Regions from separate parts of the Isoptericola nanjingensis genome, predicted to be linked through region 1. Evidence: riboswitches for the same ligand, from Rfam matches in the RefSeq annotation. Region 1 holds a riboswitch; each other region holds the start of a gene.
What was found. Region 1 has a riboswitch for S-adenosylmethionine ahead of ACQP6G_RS03035 (methylenetetrahydrofolate reductase). Riboswitches for the same ligand answer to the same signal wherever they lie in the genome.
Positions count from the first base shown of each region.

Region 1 (4,313 bases):
CACGTGCAGCAGCGACGTCGACGTGCCGACGGCGAGGGCCCCGGCGCCGAGGCCCCGCAGCGACTCGACGACGTCGAGCTTGGCGGCCAGGTCGGCCCGCCAGACGTTGTGCCCGTCGACCACGCCGGCGACGAGGGTCTTGTCCTCGAGACCCGGGACCGGGTCGGCGCGCACGGCGCCCTTGACCAGGTCGATCGCGATCGCGTCGACGTCGGTGCCCGCGAGCACGGCGAGTCCGTCGTCGCCGAGCCCGCCGAACGGCGCCGTCAACAGGATCGCGGGCCGCGCGCCCGCCGAGTCCTCGGAGGCGGTGTCGTCGGTGGCCGTCGCGAGGTCGGTCGCCAGGGTGCGGTACGCCGAGGCGATCGCCGCGTGCAGGCGCTCCGCCGGCACGTCGAGGGAGTCCGTGACGAGCGCGGGTTCGTCGAGCTGCACCCACGGCACGCCGACGGCGGCCAGCGCGCGGAGCAGGTCGGCGTACGCGGCGACGACGTCGTCGAGCCGGTCGAGCGGGTGGAAGCCCTCGCCCGCCTCGTCGGCCGCCTTCGACAGCGCGAGGAACGTCACCGGGCCCACGAGCACCGGGCGCGTCGTGACGCCGGCCTCCTTGGCCTCGGCGTACTCGCGCACGATGCGGTGGTCGGCGAACGAGACCGGCGTCGTCTCGCTGATCTCCGGCACGAGGTAGTGGTAGTTGGTGTCGAACCACTTGGTCATCTCGAGCGGGGCGTCCTCGCCGCGGCCGCGGGCCACGGTGAAGTAGCCGTCGAGCTCGAGCGAGCCGTCCGCGTCGTCGAGCAGGTCGCGGAACCGCTCGGGGACGGCGCCCAGCAGCGCGACGACGTCGAGCACCTGGTCGTAGTAGGAGAACGCGCCGGGCACGGAGCCGTCGTCGGGGTTGAGGCCGAGGTCGACGAGGCGGCGGGCCGTCTCGCGGCGCAGCGCGCCGGCCGCGACCTCCAGGTCGACGGCGTCGGTGCGCCCGGCCCAGAACGACTCGACGGCCTTCTTGAGCTCGCGGCGGCGCCCGATGCGCGGGTAGCCGAGGATCGTGCCACCGGGAAATGCCGTGGCGGGGGTGGGGCGTGTCGATGTGGTGGACATGAGCACTCCAGAGTTCGGGCTCCGCGCGTCAGACGGCGGGAGCCTGGGTCGGGATGCTCGGTACCCACGGCCTTCTGGCCAGGTCCGCGCCGTCCGACGTGGCGTCGGCCGGCGCCGGTCCGCCGAGGTGGACACCCTCGAGCAGGTCCAGAGCGGGACGGTACTTGTTGAACGTGTACACGTGGATGCCGGGTGCGCCCGCGTCGAGCACGCGCTGGGCGAGCTCCACGGCACGCGCGGTCCCGTAGGCGTGCTGGGCCTCCGGGTCCGGCAGGGCGTCGAGCGCGTCCAGCAGGTGCCGGGGCGCGCGGACGCCGGTGAGCTCCTCGACGCGACGGAGCCGGCGCGGCTCGGTCGTGGGCAGCTGCCCGGCGAGGATCGGGATCGTCACCCCGGCCGCGCGGGCCTCGGCGACGAAGTCGGTGTAGGAGTCGGCCTCGTAGAACAGCTGCGTGATGGCGAAGCTCGCCCCCGCGTCCTGCTTCTCCTTGAGGCGCCGGACCTCCTGGGCCCGGGTGGTGCCGGCCTGCACGTTGCCGTCGACGAACGTCGCGACGGCGATCGTCATCGGGCGCGCGGCGCCGCGCAGCGCGGCCCCGGGGTCGGTCGCGCACCGTCGCGCCTCGACCTCGCGCAGCAGGTGCACGAGCTCGATCGAGGACGCGACGCCGTCGGCGGGCGGCTCCCAGTCCGGCTGGTCCTTCGGCGGGTCGCCCCGCAGGGCGAGGAACGCGCGGGTGCCGGCGTCGAGGAAGTCGTCGATGACGGCGGAGACGTCCTCGCGGTGCGCGCCCACGCAGGTCAGGTGGGCCACGGGCAGGACGGGCGTGCCCGCGAGCAGGGTGGACACGACCTGGCGTGCGGTCGCCCGGTCACCGCCGCCGGCGCCGTACGTCACGGACACGAAGTCCGGTCGTGCGGCCACGAGCCGGCGCGCCGTCTCCCAGAACTTGGGGGCGGCGTCCGGCCGGCGCGGCGGCATGAGCTCGAACGAGACCGTCGGGCGTGCCGGCAACGCCGGCTGAGCTGCCGGGGTGGGCGAAAGGGATGCCTCTGCGACCATGCGTCACTCCATCGATCCTGGCGTGAGCACCTTCGTCCTCGGGAGGCTTCCGTCGGAGAACGGGTTGCTGCGGCGTCGTCGAGCCAGGACTCTCGGCCGCTCTGGATGGCTTGTCACGCGATCGTACGCAGCATCCGCGATACGGGCGAGGATGAGACCGCCTGGTGAGACGATCGCCGATGCAGATCGGGCGGGAACGCCCTGCTCAGGGCACCAGCACGACCTTGCCGCCCGCGCGGCCCGTCTCGACGAGCGCGTGGGCGCTCGGCGCGTCGGCCAGCGGCAGCACCGCGCCGACGGTGGTCACGAGGTCGCCGCGGGCCCGGGCGTCGACGGCCTCGGCGAGCTCGCCGGCGTCGCGCTCGGACCGCCAGCTGGCCTCGACGCCGAGGTCCGCCGCGGCGTCGTCGGCGATGGTGACGATGCGCTCGGTGCCGCCGCGCAGGGCGATCGAGTCGGGCAGCACGCCCGCGCCGGTGGTGTCGAGGACGGCGTCCACGCCGTCGGGGGCGAGGGCGCGGACCCGCTCCACGAGCCCCGCGCCGTAGGTGGTGGGCGTCGCGCCGAGGGCGGCGACGCGCTCCTGGTTCCGCGGCGACGCCGTGCCGATCACGCGGGCGCCGCGACGCACGGCGAGCTGGACGGCCAGCTCGCCCACCGACCCCGAGGCGCCGTGCACGAGCAGCGTCTCGCCCGGCCGGACGTCGAGGAGGCGCAGCACGCGGGTCGCGGTCTCGGCCGCGACGGGGACGGTGACGGCGTCGGTCGCGGCGAGCCCGTCGGGCACGCGCGCGAAGACCGACGTGAGGGCGAGCTCCGCGTACCCGCCGCCGACGGCGAACCCGACCACGCGGTCGCCGGGCGCGACGCCGGCCACGCCGTCCCCGACCTGGTCGACGACTCCCGCCACCTCCAGCCCGGGCACGACGGCCGACGTCGGCGCCGGGCCGCCGGTCGCCCCGGCACGCGACTTCACGTCCCAGCCGTTGACGGCGGCCGCCTCGACACGCACGCGCACCTGGCCGGGCCCGGCCTGCGGGTCGGGGACGTCGGCGAGGTGCAGCGCCTCGGGGCCGCCGTGGGTCTCGAACACGATCGCGCGCACGTCTCCTCCTCAGGCAGTAGCGGAACACGGTACCGAGGTCCTCGTGCCCCGGGCCGAGATCAGGCGAGCACCGGTGCGGCGTCGGCGTCGGTCGGGCCCGTGACGTCGCCGGGCGCGCTCATGAGCCATTCGGTGGCGAACAGGACCTTGTCGGTGAGGCCGAGGATCGCGTCGCGGATCTCGACGTGCGGGGTGGAGAACGCGAGTCGGGCGACGGACCGTGCGCCGGGAGCCGGCGCCCAGTAGTCGACCAGGAGCAGGGAGACGTCCTGGCCGCCGAGCTCGGCCGCACCCCGGCCGACGCGGACGTGGCGCAGGAACGGCCCCGAGAGGGTGTCGGTGACGGTGAGCTCGTCGTCGGGTCCGAGCCGGGGGTGGAGGCGGTCGTGGATGCGTTGCAGGTGCGTGACCTCGCCGGCCTCGGGGCCGAGGTCGTGCCAGTACAGCGTGAGGTTGAGCGCGAGGGCGGCGTCCTTTCCGGGCAGCACCAGGTAGGCCATCACCTGCCCGCCCGCGGCCGCGGCCTTCGCGGCGACCGCGGTGAGCTGCTCCCGCAGGTCGCGCCGCAGCCCTGCCCCGCGGTCACCGAGCCCCGCGCCCTGCTGCTTGACGATCGCGCGGATCTGCAGGTCGCGCTGCGCCTCGTCCTCCAGGTCGATCAGGGCCCAGTGGTCGGGCAGGTTGAGCTCGATGCCGATGCCGCGTGACCCTCCGGGCTCGTCCACGCTGGCCATGGCGTGCAGGCCCTCGATGCTGATGCCCGCCCCGGAGTCGTCGGACATACCCGTCGGATCGTCGTCGGGGTCGAGGTCCAGGGCGGCCAGAGTCTCGGCGACGCCGAGGACCATCGGGTGCGGCCCGGCAGGGTCGACCACGACCCGCTCGAGCACCGCGCCGTGGCGCGTGAGGAACGGGGCGAGCGAGTCGCGACGACGCAGGCTGAACTCGCGTCCCGGGTCGTCCCCGAGGAACGTCTCGAGAGCCTCGGGGGAGGAGAAGAGACACACGTCGTACGGCTTCGCCGAGCCGACGGGTGCGTGA
Region 1 covers NZ_JBNOZL010000002.1:32,608-36,920, reverse strand. Annotated here, with positions in the region: gene metE (5-methyltetrahydropteroyltriglutamate--homocysteine S-methyltransferase) at 1-1,104, opposite strand, end outside; gene ACQP6G_RS03035 (methylenetetrahydrofolate reductase) at 1,133-2,167, opposite strand; SAM riboswitch class I at 2,173-2,279, opposite strand; gene ACQP6G_RS03030 (NADP-dependent oxidoreductase) at 2,373-3,272, opposite strand; gene ACQP6G_RS03025 (hypothetical protein) at 3,332-4,313, opposite strand, start outside.

Region 2 (4,313 bases), on a different contig from region 1:
GCTGGTCGGCACGCCCGAGCAGGTCGCGGAGGCGCTGCTCGCCTACTACGACCTCGGGGTGCGGGTCATCTCGGCGCGCGGTTACGACCTGCTCGACGACGCCATCGACTTCGGCAGACACGTCATCCCGCTCGTGCGCGAGGGCGTGGCCGCGCGCGACCGCGCGACCGCCCGGGCCGCTGCGACGGCCGAGGCCTCCGCGGACGCCGACGGCGCGGCGGTCGGCACCGGGGAGCGCGTGGCCTGATGCGCTTCCAGCTGCTCGACATCGTCTTCAACCCGCCCCATCCCGTCACGGGAGAGGCGGTGCCGCCCGCGGACCGCCTCGCGCGCGTCGTCGAGCACGCGGTGCTGGCCGAGGAGCTCGGGTTCGACTCGTTCGCGGTCGGGGAGCGGCACGCCGGCGACGTGCTGTCGTCCGCGCCCACCGTGATCCTCGGGGCGGTGGCGGCCCGCACCCGCCGCATCCTGCTGTCGACCGGCGTGACCGTGCTGTCCCTGCTCGACCCGATCCGGGTGGCGGAGGACCTGGCGACCGTCGACCAGCTCTCCCGCGGGCGGCTGGAGATCGTCATCGGCAAGGGCAACGAGGAGCTGCAGTACCCGCTGCTCGGCCTCGACATCGCGAAGCAGTACGAGTACCTCGAGGAGAACTACGAGCTCCTGCGGCTGCTCCTGTCGTCCGAGGACGTCACCTGGTCGGGCCGCCACCGCCACCGGCTGGAGCACGCCACCACACTGCCGCGACCCTTCGCCGGGCCCTTCCGCATCTGGCACGGGTCCGCGACGAGCGAGTTCGCCGTCGACCTGGCCGCCCGGTGGGGCGACCCGATCGTGAGCGCCAACGCGCTGCAGCCGCGGGAGAGCTATGGGCGGCTGATCGACCGGTACCGCGAGCGGTACGCGGCCGCCGGGCACGACCCGGCGTACCGGTTCGTCGGCGCCGGCTCCGGGGGCCTGTTCCTCGCCGACACCACGGAGCAGGCGATCGAGCAGTACCGGCCGCTGTACGAGGGGCAGGTCGCGCGGCTGCGGGCGCGCGGCTACGACCCCGCGACGCACGTCGGCAAGGCCCAGGCGTTCGAGACGATCGAGGACGCCGTCGAGCGCGGCCCGGCGCTGGTCGGGTCGCCCGAGCGGGTGGCCGAGAAGATCCTCGACTACCACGGCTCCTTCGGGCACGTGCTGCAGTCCGTCTCGGTGAACCACCTGCTGGAGCCGTCCCGCCAGGAGGACGTGCTGCGCCGGTTCGCGGCCGAGGTCGCGCCCGTCGTGCGCGCCGAGGTCACGACGACGCTCTGGGGGCCCGACGACGAGCGGCGGGCCGCCGGCCTCACCGCGGCGCAGGCCCCCGCGGTGCACGACGGCACGCGTGCCGAGGCGCTGACCGTCTGACCGCCCGGCGGGGTGTCCGGCATGCGGTCATCCCGTCGACCGGATGGTGGGCGGCGGGGAGAATGGCCGCGACGTCGACCGTGTGAGGAGGCCACCGTGACGGTCCAGCCCACCCAGCTGGTGATCCTGGCCGTGCTCGTCCTGGCGACCGTCGTCCTCGGCGCGGTGTGGAGGTCCCGCCAGGGGCGCGTCCGCACCACGCCCGCGCGGCAGGACCCCGTCGTGGACTGGGCGGCCCGCGGGGTCCGGCTGGGGGAGCGGGCGACGTTCGTCCAGCTGTCCGCCGAGGTGTGCGCCCCGTGCCGCGCCACGGCCCGCGTGCTGGAGGGACTCGTCGAGCGCGAGGCGGGCGTCGAGCACCACGAGCTCGACGTCGACGACCATCTCGACCTCGTGCGCGAGCTCGGCGTCCTCACCACCCCGACGGTGCTGGTGCTGGACGCGACCGGGGCGCAGGCCGCCCGCAGCAGCGGCGGGATGTCGCCCGCTCAGGCGCGCCAGGCCCTGGCCGCCGTGGTCCCCGTCGGCTGAGCCCGCCGAACCCCGTCCCCGAGGAGAACCGATGACCTCCGAGCGTCCCGCCGGCCAGGCCCCCGTCACGCGGGCCCCGGCCGGCATCGACCCGCGCGGCCCTCGGGTGGGCGCCGCCGTCACGGCGCTGCTGCTCGCCGTGGTCGTGCTCCTCGGGGCGAGCCCCGCCGGCCTCGTGCTGCTCGCCGTCGTGGCCGCCGGGTTCCTCCTGGGCGCCGTGCGCGGCGCGCAGGGCACGGTGCAGGGCTGGCTCTTCAAGACCCTCGTTCGTCCCCGGCTCGCGCCGCCCGCCGAGCTCGAGGACCCGCGCCCGCCGCGGTTCGCCCAGCTCGTCGGCCTCGTCGTCACGGGCGTCGGCGTCGTGCTCGGGCTCGCAGGCGTGCTGGCCGCGGTGCCGTGGGCCGCGGGGATCGCGTTCGTCGCGGCCGGCCTCAACGCCGTCGTCGGCCTGTGCCTCGGCTGCGAGCTCTACCTGCTCGGCGCGCGCCTGCGGCCCTCCGCCCGCTGAGGCCGCCGCCCACCACCGGACCCCTCGAGGCCCCGCCGTCACCGACGGCGGGGCCTTCGGCGTCTGCGGCGCCCGTCCCGCGTCCGTGATGTGAGACGACCCGCCCGACCCTTGACTCGGGAGGCCGCGGCGGCTTCCCTGCCGCCCAGGTGACGAGCGCCAGCACCCAGGCCCGGCTCGCTGGCCAGCAACCCTTCGACGTGACGGGGTGCTCCGGGAACGACCTGACCCCGCCGCGCCCGCGGCCGGGTAAGCACGGCTCCGGTCGTCCATGACCGCGCCCCGGCCCGTGCCGGCGCGGGGGGCGACCCGCCATGACCACGAGGAACACCACGCGATGACCACCACCCCGCGCGCACCGCGCACCCAGGACCCCAGGCGCACCCCGCGACGCAGCGTCGTCGGGCTCGCCGCCACCGTCTCGGCCGCCGGCCTCCTGCTCAGCGCCTGCTCGACGGGCGCCGACGCCGCGGGCACCGGCGCCGACGCGAGCGGCGAGCCCGTCGCCGGCGGCGACCTGACGTTCGCCATCACGGTGGACTCGCACTGCGTCGACCCGCAGCAGGTCGGCAACAACGACGCGATCGCGGCCGCCCGTCAGACCGTCGCGTCGCTCACCGCCCAGGACCCGGAGTCCGGCGAGATCCTGCCCTGGCTCGCGGAGGGCTGGGAGGTGAACGACGACGCCTCCAGCTACACGTTCCACCTGCGCGACGACGCCACGTTCGCCGACGGCACGCCGATCGACGCCGCCGCGGTGAAGACCAACTTCGACGCGATCGTCGACCTGGGTGCCGTGGCGTCCCTCGGTTCCCAGTACCTCGTCGGCTACGCGGGCACCACCGTCGTGGACGAGCACACCGTGACCGTCGACTTCGACGAGCCGAGCGCGCAGTTCCTCCAGGCGACGTCGACGTTCTCCCTCGGCCTGCTCTCGCCCGACTCGGCGACCCTCTCGACCGAGGATCGCTGCGCCGGGAAGTACGTCGGCTCCGGGCCGTTCGCCGTGAAGTCCTACACCCCGGACCAGGAGATCGTGCTGGAGAAGGTCGCGGGCTACGACTGGGGGTCGGAGGCCAGCAGCCACACGGGCGAGGCGTACCTCGACACGGTGACCCTGAAGGTCATCCCCGAGGCGGGTGTGCGCTCCGGGTCCCTGCAGTCGGGACAGATCGACGCGACCGCCGCGCTGAACGCCGTCGACCTGCCGCAGTTCGACGGCAACGGGTTCTGGCTGTCCTACCGCGCCAACCCGGGCGTCGTGTTCAACCTGTTCCCCCACGAGTCCAGCCCGCTGGCCGCCGACGAGGCCGTGCGCACCGCGCTCGTCAAGGGGATCGACCGCCAGCAGATCGTGGACACCGTGCTGACCCCGCAGGACCAGCCGGCCACCGGTGTGCTGTCCCGTTCGACGCCGCTGTTCGAGGGTGCGGACGACCTGCTCGCGTACGACCCCGAGGGTGCGACGAAGGTCCTGGACGACGCGGGCTGGGTCGTGGGCGCCGACGGCATCCGCGAGAAGGACGGTCGGAGGCTCTCCACCACGGTGACGTTCTGGCAGGAGCCCGGCGCGCTCGAGCTCGTGCAGCAGCAGCTCCGGCAGATCGGGGTCGACCTGCAGCTCAAGCACGTCACGGTGGCCGAGAAGGAGGCGGCCACCGCCGCCGGCGACTTCGACTTCGACTACTACAACCTCACCCGGTCGGACGCCGACGTGCTGCGCACGATCTTCTCGGCGAACGCGCGCAACGTGAACCAGCGCGACCCGGAGGAGGTCGACGAGCTGCTCGACGACTCGGCCGCCGCCACCGATCCCGAGGAGCGCCGGACGCTGGTCTCCGAGGCGTCGAGGCTGCTGCTGGAGCGTGGTCACGCCATC
Region 2 covers NZ_JBNOZL010000003.1:449,927-454,239, reverse strand. Annotated here, with positions in the region: gene ACQP6G_RS07635 (LLM class flavin-dependent oxidoreductase) at 1-247, shown strand, start outside; gene ACQP6G_RS07630 (LLM class flavin-dependent oxidoreductase) at 247-1,395, shown strand; gene ACQP6G_RS07625 (TlpA family protein disulfide reductase) at 1,492-1,926, shown strand; gene ACQP6G_RS07620 (DUF4395 domain-containing protein) at 1,958-2,434, shown strand; SAM riboswitch class IV at 2,583-2,696, shown strand; gene ACQP6G_RS07615 (ABC transporter substrate-binding protein) at 2,772-4,313, shown strand, end outside.
Region 2: it holds a riboswitch for S-adenosylmethionine, as region 1 does, so the genes downstream of both, ACQP6G_RS07615 (ABC transporter substrate-binding protein) here and ACQP6G_RS03035 (methylenetetrahydrofolate reductase) in region 1, are expected to answer to the same signal.

Region 3 (4,313 bases), on a different contig from region 1:
ACGCCGCCGTGACCTGGTCGGTCGTCGTGAGGTTGCGCTGGTAGGTGGTCTCCCGGCTGTGCCCGCGGGCCACCCACGGGGTGTCGTCGACGACGGCGGAGCCCTCCCCGCGCCCCAGCTCCCCGTACCAGGCGCCCATCCGCGGCCCGAGCTCACCGACCAGGACGGCGTCGTCCGCGGCGGCGAGCTGCGCGACGGTGTCGATGCCGTGCGCCGCGAGCCGCTTCGACACCCGGGGGCCCACGCCCCACAGGTCGGAGGTCGGACGCTCCCCCATCACCTCGAACCAGTTCTCCGCGGTGAGCCGGTAGACACCCGCCGGCTTGCCGAACCCCGTCGCGATCTTCGCGCGGACCTTGGTGTCGCCGATGCCGACCGAGCAGCGCAGGTCGGTCGCGTCGAGCACCGCCCGCTGCGCGTCGTGCGCGAACGCCTCCGGGGCCTCGCCGTCGTACCCGAGGAACGCCTCGTCCCAGCCGAGGACCTCGACCACCGTGCCCAGCCCGCGCAGCGCCCCCATCACCTGCGCGGAGGCCGCCTCGTACACCGGGTGGTCGACCGGCAGGATCACCGCGTCCGGGACCCTGCGGGCCGCCACGCGCAGCGGCATCCCCGACCGGACGCCGTACGCCCGCGCCTCGTACGACGCGGTGGAGACCACCGCCCGCTCCGTCGGGTCGCCGCGCCCACCGACGATCACCGGCCTGCCCGCGAGCTCCGGGCGCCGCAGCACCTCGACCGCGGCCAGGAACTGGTCGAGGTCGACGTGCAGCACCCAGCGGAAGCGGCGCGCGCCCATGCCCCGAGTCTGCGCCACGGCGCGGGGTCCGCGCCGCGCGGGGACGTCCGCGCGGGGACCGTCGTGCGGAAACCTACGCGGGGCCCGTCGGCGGGGAGACCAGCGCGCCGAGGTCCGGCGGGCTGTATCCCGACCCCTTCAGCACCTTGCCGTCCGCCCGCCGCAGCACGCAGCCGTCGGCGTCCACCTTGCTCATGTTCGAGCGGTGGACCTCGACGAACACCGCCGGAAGGTCGATCCCCAGCGCGTCGGCGGCGACGTCGCCGCCCTCGGCCAGCGCCGTCGCGAGGTCCGCGAGCGCCTCGGCCGCCTCCCCGGACTCCTCTGCCAGCAGCGCCCGGCGGTGCTCCGCCAGACCCGGTCGGGCGGTCTCGACCTCGAGGTCGAACGCCGCACGGAACTCGGCGACCCGTCGCATCGGCTCGTGGTCCATGCCGGCACCGTAGGCGGTGCCGGGCGCGTCGTCGAGCGGGTGAGGACCGGGCGAAAACCGGGGGCGCACGCATTCCCGGCCCCGTGGGCCGCTCTCTCCCAGGGCGACCACCCCCGGGTCGCACCTCCCCCTGGAAGAGAGCACCACCATGTCCGTCTCCACCCCGACCCACCGCACGACCGCCGGCACCCGCGCACCGAGCGCCCCCGCCGCCCGTCGGCTCCCGAACGCGCTGGCCGAGCAGGTGGCGCTGCGGCTCGACGTCGCCGTCACCGCCCTCGCCCGGTTCCTCACCCGGTGGTCCGTCCCGGCTCTGCGGGTCGCGCTCGGGCTCGTGTTCCTGGGCTTCGGCGTCCTGAAGTTCTTCCCCGGCGCCAGCCCCGCCGAGGAGATCGCGGGCCGCACCGTCGAGACGCTCACGCTCGGGCTCGTCCCCGCCACGACCGCCGTCGTCCTGGTCGCCGTCATGGAGACCTTCATCGGGCTCACCCTGGTCTCCGGCCGCCTGCTGCGGGTCGGGCTGGTCGTCCTCGCCGTCGCGATGGTCGGCATCCTGTCCCCCGTCGCGCTGTTCGGCGACGAGCTGTTCGGGCACGGCATGACCCTGCTGGGCCAGTACGTGCTCAAGGACGTCGTCCTGGTCGCGGGCGCCGCCGTCGTCGCGGCCGTCGCGCTCGGCGCGCGCCTTCGCCTGGAGGCCTGACGAGAAAGGCGCCCTCGCACCACCCCGGAGCCTCCGGCCGTCCCCCCGGCCGGAGGCTCCGGTGCGTCCACGTGTCCGGATGGTGAGAAGTCTCCGGACGGCCCTGGCGTTCGTCCGACCGGCTGCTATACCTCCGCGCAGGTCACGAGCCCCAGCGCGAAGCCCCGGCTGGCTGGGCAGCAACCCCCATGTCACGGCGGGGTGCTCCGGGAGATGACCTGGCCGCCGGCCGGCCCGTCCCCACGGGTCGAGACGCCGTGCGGCAAGCGTGATCGACGGACTGCGAGGGACGACCCATGACCGAGAACACCCGCCCCGCCACCCCCTCCGTGGTGGTGGTCTCCGGCAACCCGCGCGCGGGCTCGCGCACCGTGACCGCGGCGGAGGCCGCCGCCAGCCGCGTCGCCGAGCTGCTCGGCACCGCGGACGTGGCGACGATCGAGCTCGCGGCGTTCGCGGGCGAGATCCTCACTGCCGCGCACCCGGCCGCCGACGCGGCGAAGGAGCGCCTGGCGCGCGCCACGGTCGCCGTCGTCGCGACCCCCGTCTACAAGGCCTCCTACACGGGCCTCCTCAAGGCGTTCCTCGACCTCTACGGGCCCGACGGCCTGGCGGGCGTCGTCGTCGTGCCACTCGTCGTGTCCGGCAACCCGGCGCACGCACTCGCCGGCGAGGCACACCTCCGACCCGTGCTCGTGGAGCTGGGCGCGGTCGTGCCCACCCGCACGCTGACCCTCACCGAGGCCCAGCTGCCGGAGCTCGGCGAGGCGCTGGACCCCTGGTTCGCCCGCTGGGCGACGCCGTTGCGCCGGGCCGCCGGCGTGCCCGTCCCGTCGGCCACGACCACCACCCCCACGACCACCCCCTCGACCACCCCCTCGACCGCCGAGCTGACGGGAGCCGCCCTGTGACCACGGAACACGCCCACCAGCGCACCGACCTGTCCGCCCTGTCCGAGATCGAGGAGCTCCTGGCCCAGCAGGACGAGCCCCAGCTGTCCCCGGACGAGTTCAAGACGGTGTTCCGCCAGCACCCGGCCGGCGTGGCCGTCGTCGCGCTCGAGCACGCGGGCCGCCCCGTCGGGTTCACCGCCACGTCCGTGATCTCCGTGTCCGCCGCGCCGCCCCTGCTCGCGTTCTCGCTGGCGTCCACGTCGTCGTCCTGGCCCGCCGTCTCGGCGGCCGGCACGCTCGCGATCAGCTTCCTCGCCGACCACCAGGACGACCTCTCCGCCCGCTTCGCCACCAGCGGCATCGACCGCTTCGCGGGGGGCGGCTGGACGGCGCTGCCCTCGGGCGAGCCCGTCATCGACGGAGCCGTCTCCTGGGTGCGCGCCCGCGTGCTGCAGCGCACCCCGGTCGGCGACAGCTACCTGGTCTCGCTGCGCGCGCTGCAGTCCGGGTCGGATGGGACCTCGCCCCTGGTCTACCTCGACCGCACCTACCACCGGCTCGGCGACGAGTCCGCGATCTGACGGGACAGCGACACATGACCGACCTCACCACCCCCTTCGTCGTCGGGCTCGACGTCGACGGCGCAGGCGCCCACCCTGCGGCAGCCGCCGCGACAGGCCTCACGCCGGCCGAGCTCGTCGGGGCACCTCGCCTCGCCCGCGGCGTGCGGCGTGCCGAGAACGCCGGCGTCACCTTCGTGACGTTCGCCGACGCGCTGCTGCCCGCGGTCGCCGGGTCGCCCGGCTCCGCGCGGCTCGACGCCGTCACGCGCGCGGCGTTCGTGGCCCGCACCACCACCGCGATCGGCCTGGTGCCCCAGGTCCCGGCCACCTACCCGGAGCCGTTCCACGTCGCGACCCAGCTCGCCTCCCTCGACATCGCGGCGGGTGGCCGCGGCGGCTGGCTCGCCGCGGCCACCCGCACCCCGGAGACGGCCGACGCCTACGGTCGCGAGCCTGTCGCCGATCTCGCCCGCGAGGCCCGCGACGTCGTGCAGGTGGTGCGCGACCTCTGGGACTCGTGGGAGGACGACGCCGTGATCCGCGACGTCGCGACCGGACGCTACGTGGATCGCGACCGGCTGCACCACGTCGACTTCGTGGGCGAGACCTTCTCGGTGAAGGGCCCGCTCATCAGCCCCCGGCCGCCGCAGGGGCAGCTCGTGGTGCTCGCCCCGGCCGGCGACGTCGCGCCGTCGGTGAGCGACGATCCCCTGGTCGACGTCGCGCTCGTCGGCGGCTCCGACATCGCGGCCGCCCGGGCGGCGGCGCGCGCCGCGACCGCCCCCGCGCCCGGCGCGGACGACGGCGCCGCCCTGGCGGTGGTCGACCTGGAGGTGGTGCTCGACGCCGACGGCCGCACCGCACGGACCCGGCTCGCCGAGCTCGACGCCGCGACCCCCGCCGGGGCACGCACGGGCTGGGG
Region 3 covers NZ_JBNOZL010000003.1:437,574-441,886, forward strand. Annotated here, with positions in the region: gene ACQP6G_RS07550 (DNA polymerase IV) at 1-799, opposite strand, end outside; gene ACQP6G_RS07555 (hypothetical protein) at 873-1,232, opposite strand; gene ACQP6G_RS07560 (DoxX family protein) at 1,381-1,935, shown strand; SAM riboswitch class IV at 2,076-2,210, shown strand; gene ACQP6G_RS07565 (NADPH-dependent FMN reductase) at 2,232-2,846, shown strand; gene ACQP6G_RS07570 (flavin reductase family protein) at 2,885-3,409, shown strand; gene ACQP6G_RS07575 (LLM class oxidoreductase) at 3,424-4,313, shown strand, end outside.
Region 3: it holds a riboswitch for S-adenosylmethionine, as region 1 does, so the genes downstream of both, ACQP6G_RS07565 (NADPH-dependent FMN reductase) here and ACQP6G_RS03035 (methylenetetrahydrofolate reductase) in region 1, are expected to answer to the same signal.

Region 4 (4,313 bases), on a different contig from region 1:
GGGCGCCGAGGAGGAGGCCGGCCGGGCGGGGCTGAACCTGCTGCTGGCGAACTCCGACATGTCGGAGGAGAAGCAGCGCACCTACGTCGACCTGTTCGTCGAGGACCGGGTGGCGGGCATCCTCGTCGCGGCGAACCACGGGTCGACCCACGACCTGCACCGCTCGGCGCCGGGCGTGCCGCTCGTCGTCGTCGACGCGCCGGGCGACCACTCCGACGTCTGCTCCGTGGTGCCGGACAACGAGCTGGGCGGCTACCTCGCCGCGACGCACCTCGTCGAGCAGGGGCGCCGGCGGCTCCTGTTCGCCGGCACGACCGAGCTCGTGCCGGTCCGCGACCGCCTGCTGGGGGTCGAACGTGCCGTCGCCGAGCACCCGGGCGTCGTGCTCGAGGTGGAGCAGACGGGGAACGTCCAGGTCGAGGACGGGCGCCGCGTGGGCGACGACCTCGTGCTGCGCGACCCCCGCGAGCGTCCCGACGCCGTCGTCGCGGCGGCGGACCTGCTCGCCGTGGGCGTGCAGCAGTCGCTGCTGCTGTCGTCGTCGCTGCGGGTGCCGGACGACGTCGCGATCATCGGCTACGACGACAACCGCGCCGCGTGGGACTCCGCCGTCCCGCTGTCGACGATTCGGCAGCCGGGGGAGGCCGTCGGCCGGGAGGCGGTGCGGCTCCTGCTGGAGGAGCTGGAGACCGGACCCGAGGCCCACCGGCACCGGCTCGTCACGTGCGAGCCGCGGCTCGTGGTGCGGGCGAGCACCTCCGGCACCTCCTGACGGGTCGGCGGGGTCAGCCGCCCGCCGTGAGCCGGCCGGCGAGCACGTCGCGCAGGCCGGTGCGGGACCGCTCCGTGTCGTCGAGGTCGACCGGTCGCAGGCGACGGGGGAGCGCCGCGACGACCAGCGCGTACGCCTCGAGGACCAGCTCCTCCACGAGGTCGGGCGTGATCCCCGGCCCTGGGGCCAGCGAGATCCAGTGGCGCTTGTTCATGTGGTAGCCGGCGGTCACGCTCTCGAGCTCCTGGCGGAGCGCCTCGCCGTCGTCGGGCGTGCACTTGAGCGTCACGAGCGGGGTGCCCGTGACCTCCGTGGTCATGCAGAAGACCTTGCCCTGGACCTTGAACACGTCGTGGTCGGGCCCGAAGGGCCAGGTGCGGGTGGCGCCGGGGAGGGCGAGCGCGACGGCGGCGGCGAGGTCCTGGTGCTCGGAGGGTCCCATGCCCGCCTCAGCTCTCGCGGGTCGTGCGGAGCACGTCTCCCTCGGCCTTGGCCGCCGTCCAGAAGGTGCGGAGCATCTCCTCGGGGGTGAGCAGCGAGTCCCGCTGCTCGACAGGCTCCGCCTCGCCGGCGATGGCCTTGACCTCGTCGTGGATGCGTTCCATGGAGCTGTCGAGCGACGACGCGACGTCGGCGGCGAGCTTGAGCGAGTCCGTGAGGTGCCGGGGCACGTCGCGCGCGTACTTGTAGTAGATCTTGTGCTCGAGGCTCGCCCAGAAGTCCATGGCGATGGTGCGCAGCTGGATCTCGACGACGACGTGCTCGACCCGGTCGGAGAGGTACACGGGCACCTGGACGATGAGGTGCAAGGACTTGTACCCGTTCGCCTTGGGGTGGGCGATGTAGTCGCGCTCCTCCAGGACGGTGATGTCGGCCTGGTTGGTCAGCATGTCGCGGACCTTGTAGATGTCGGAGACGAAGCTGCAGGTGACGCGGACCCCCGCGACGTCGAACATCTGCTGGCGCACGCCGTCGGGCGTCAGCGGGATGCCCTTGCGGCGGCACTTCGCCACGATCGACTCGAGCGACTTGAGTCGCGAGCCCACGTGCTCCACGGGGTTGTAGTTCTGCATGAGCCGGAACTCGTCGCGCAGGATCGAGATCTTCGTCATGACCTCGTCGATCCCGAACTTGTAGGTGAGGACGAGCCGGCGCAGCTGGTCGACCAGCTCCCGGATCTCGGCGACCGCGGGAGTGTGCTGCTCGGGTCCGTGCCCTGCGTTCTGGCTCACGGGCACCACGGTAGACGGGTTTCCTGACGCTCGATAATCCGATAAAAACGGTCGGAACTGTTCGGTATTCGAGACGGTCGGGAGGAACCGTTGACACCCCCCCTTCCGGAGACCTACGTTCCTGCGCACCGGATCGGACGACCGCGGCGCCCCAGGCGGTGCGGCCGGACCTCCCGGATGGTCACGAGCTCCGACGCGAAGCCCCGGCTCGTCGGACGGCAACCCCCAGCGCGGGCGGGTGCCCCGGGTGAGGACCAGGCCGGCCGTCGCCGACGGCACGGCAACACGCGACCCCCGCCCCGGCGGGGAGCAGGAGAGGACGAGCATGCACCGCGACGCCACCACCGTGCGCCCCCTGTCGTCCCGGCACGTGCCGTCCGCCTCGCCGGTGACCTCGGCGTCCGCCCGGGCGTGGTGTCGACGCCGCTGATCGCGGCCTGATCGTCCGCCGCCCGCGGCGGACGACCCTCCTCGACGGCCCGGCACCTGCCGGGCCCGGCCGCAGACGGCCCCGCCCGCCGGTCCCGGCGGGCATTCCTCCCCGTGCCCTCCCGGCGGCGGCGCGCACCCGCAGGTCCACGACCCGTGCCCGAGTGCGCCCGTCCGCCGCGCCCTGATCGGAGCCGACGTGCCCTACTCCCTGCCCTCGACGTCCACCACCAGCACCCCGTCCCCCCTCGTCGTCGGCGTCGACCTCACGGCGGCCGGCGCCCGCCCCGGCGTGCACCGGGCGCGCGGCATCGTGCAGCCGCGGTCGTTCGACGCCGAGCGCTTCGTCCAGCTCGTGCGCACCGCCGACGGCGGCGGCCTCGACCTCGTCACCCTCGACGAGGGCTTCCTGCTGCACCCGGGCCGGCGGCAGGTGACCGGGCGGCTCGACGCGGCCGTGGCCGCCGCACGGGTGGCACCCCACACCACGCGGGCCGGGCTGGTCGCCGCCGTCGACACCGCGCACGTGGACCCGGCGCACGTCGCCCAGGCCGTCGCCCGCGTCGACCAGGCGAGCTCCGGCCGGGCCGGGTGGCAGGTCGGGCTCCCCACCGGAATCGTCGCCCAGGACGACGCGTGGGCGGAGCAGGCCCGTGACGTCGCGGCACAGGTCGTGCGGCACTGGGACGGGCTCGCGACGTCGGCCGGGCCGAACGCGGGTGACACGGCCGGCGCCGTCGCCGTCGACGACGAGGGGCGCTTCCGCGTGGACCACGACGGCATCCGCTTCGCCGTGCGCCGGTACCGGCCCGCCGAGGGCCGGGCCGCCGACGGGCCCCGGGGCGCCGGGACGCGGCAGGGGCGGCCGCCCGTCGTCGTCTCCGCCCGGAGCGAGGCCGCGCTCGACCTCGCCGCCCGGACGGCGGACGTCGTGCGCGTCGCCGCCACCGCGCCGGCCCGCGCCGTCCGGCTGCGCTCCCGGCTGCGCGACGCTGCCGAGGCCGCGGGCCGCGACCCCGACACGCTGCGCGTGCTCACCGAGGCGTATGTCGTGCTGGCCGAGGACCGGGCCAGCGCGCAGGCGCGGCTGGAGCTGGTCGAGGCCCTCGAGGGCCCGGAGATCTCCGGCGGGCTGCTCGTCGTGGCCGGCACCCCCGACGACCTCGCCGAGACGATCGTGGACTGGCGGGACGCCGGCGCGTCCGACGGGTTCCTGCTGCGGCCCTCGTCGCTCGGCCCCGACCTGGACGCCCTCGTCGACGGTGTGCTCCCGCGCCTCGCGCGGGACGGCGTGCGCGCGGTGGCGTCCCCGGCGCCGCGCACCCTCCGCGCGACCCTCGGGCTGCCGGACGTGGGGCCCGCCGCCGACGCCGGCGATGCCGGCAGCGCCGTCGTCGCCCCCGCACCGGCGCACGCGCGGCCGCGCGCCCGGGCGGGCCGCACCGCCGACTCCCGGCTGGTGCGCGCGTGACCGCCCGCCCCGACGCCCGCCACGTCACCCCCGCCGCCCGCGTCGCCGACACCCGCCGCGACGTCGCTCGCCCTCTTGTGACCGGAGGCCCCCCGATGACCGTCACCGACACACCACGCGTCCGTCCCACGGACCCCGCAGGCGCCCCTGCGCACGCGCCGGCCGCCGGTTCCGCCGCCGGTTCCGCCGCGGCACGGAGCGCGAGCCGGCGGGCCGACCGCGAGCGCGAGCTCGCCGCGCCCCACGGCTGGCTGAGCCTGGCGGGGTTCCACTGGCTGCCCTCGCGACCCGAGCCGCTGCCCGGCGTGCCCGGGCTCTGGCTCGCCGACGGTGCCGGCGCCCACCTGCGGCCGGGGGAGGCCGACGGACCCCGGGTCCGAGGGCCGGAGGTCGCGGACGGCGCGTACGA
Region 4 covers NZ_JBNOZL010000003.1:461,628-465,940, reverse strand. Annotated here, with positions in the region: gene ACQP6G_RS07690 (LacI family DNA-binding transcriptional regulator) at 1-772, shown strand, start outside; gene ACQP6G_RS07685 (MmcQ/YjbR family DNA-binding protein) at 786-1,214, opposite strand; gene ACQP6G_RS07680 (GTP pyrophosphokinase) at 1,222-2,004, opposite strand; SAM riboswitch class IV at 2,184-2,297, shown strand; gene ACQP6G_RS07675 (LLM class flavin-dependent oxidoreductase) at 2,633-3,904, shown strand; gene ACQP6G_RS07670 (DUF1684 domain-containing protein) at 4,000-4,313, shown strand, end outside.
Region 4: it holds a riboswitch for S-adenosylmethionine, as region 1 does, so the genes downstream of both, ACQP6G_RS07675 (LLM class flavin-dependent oxidoreductase) here and ACQP6G_RS03035 (methylenetetrahydrofolate reductase) in region 1, are expected to answer to the same signal.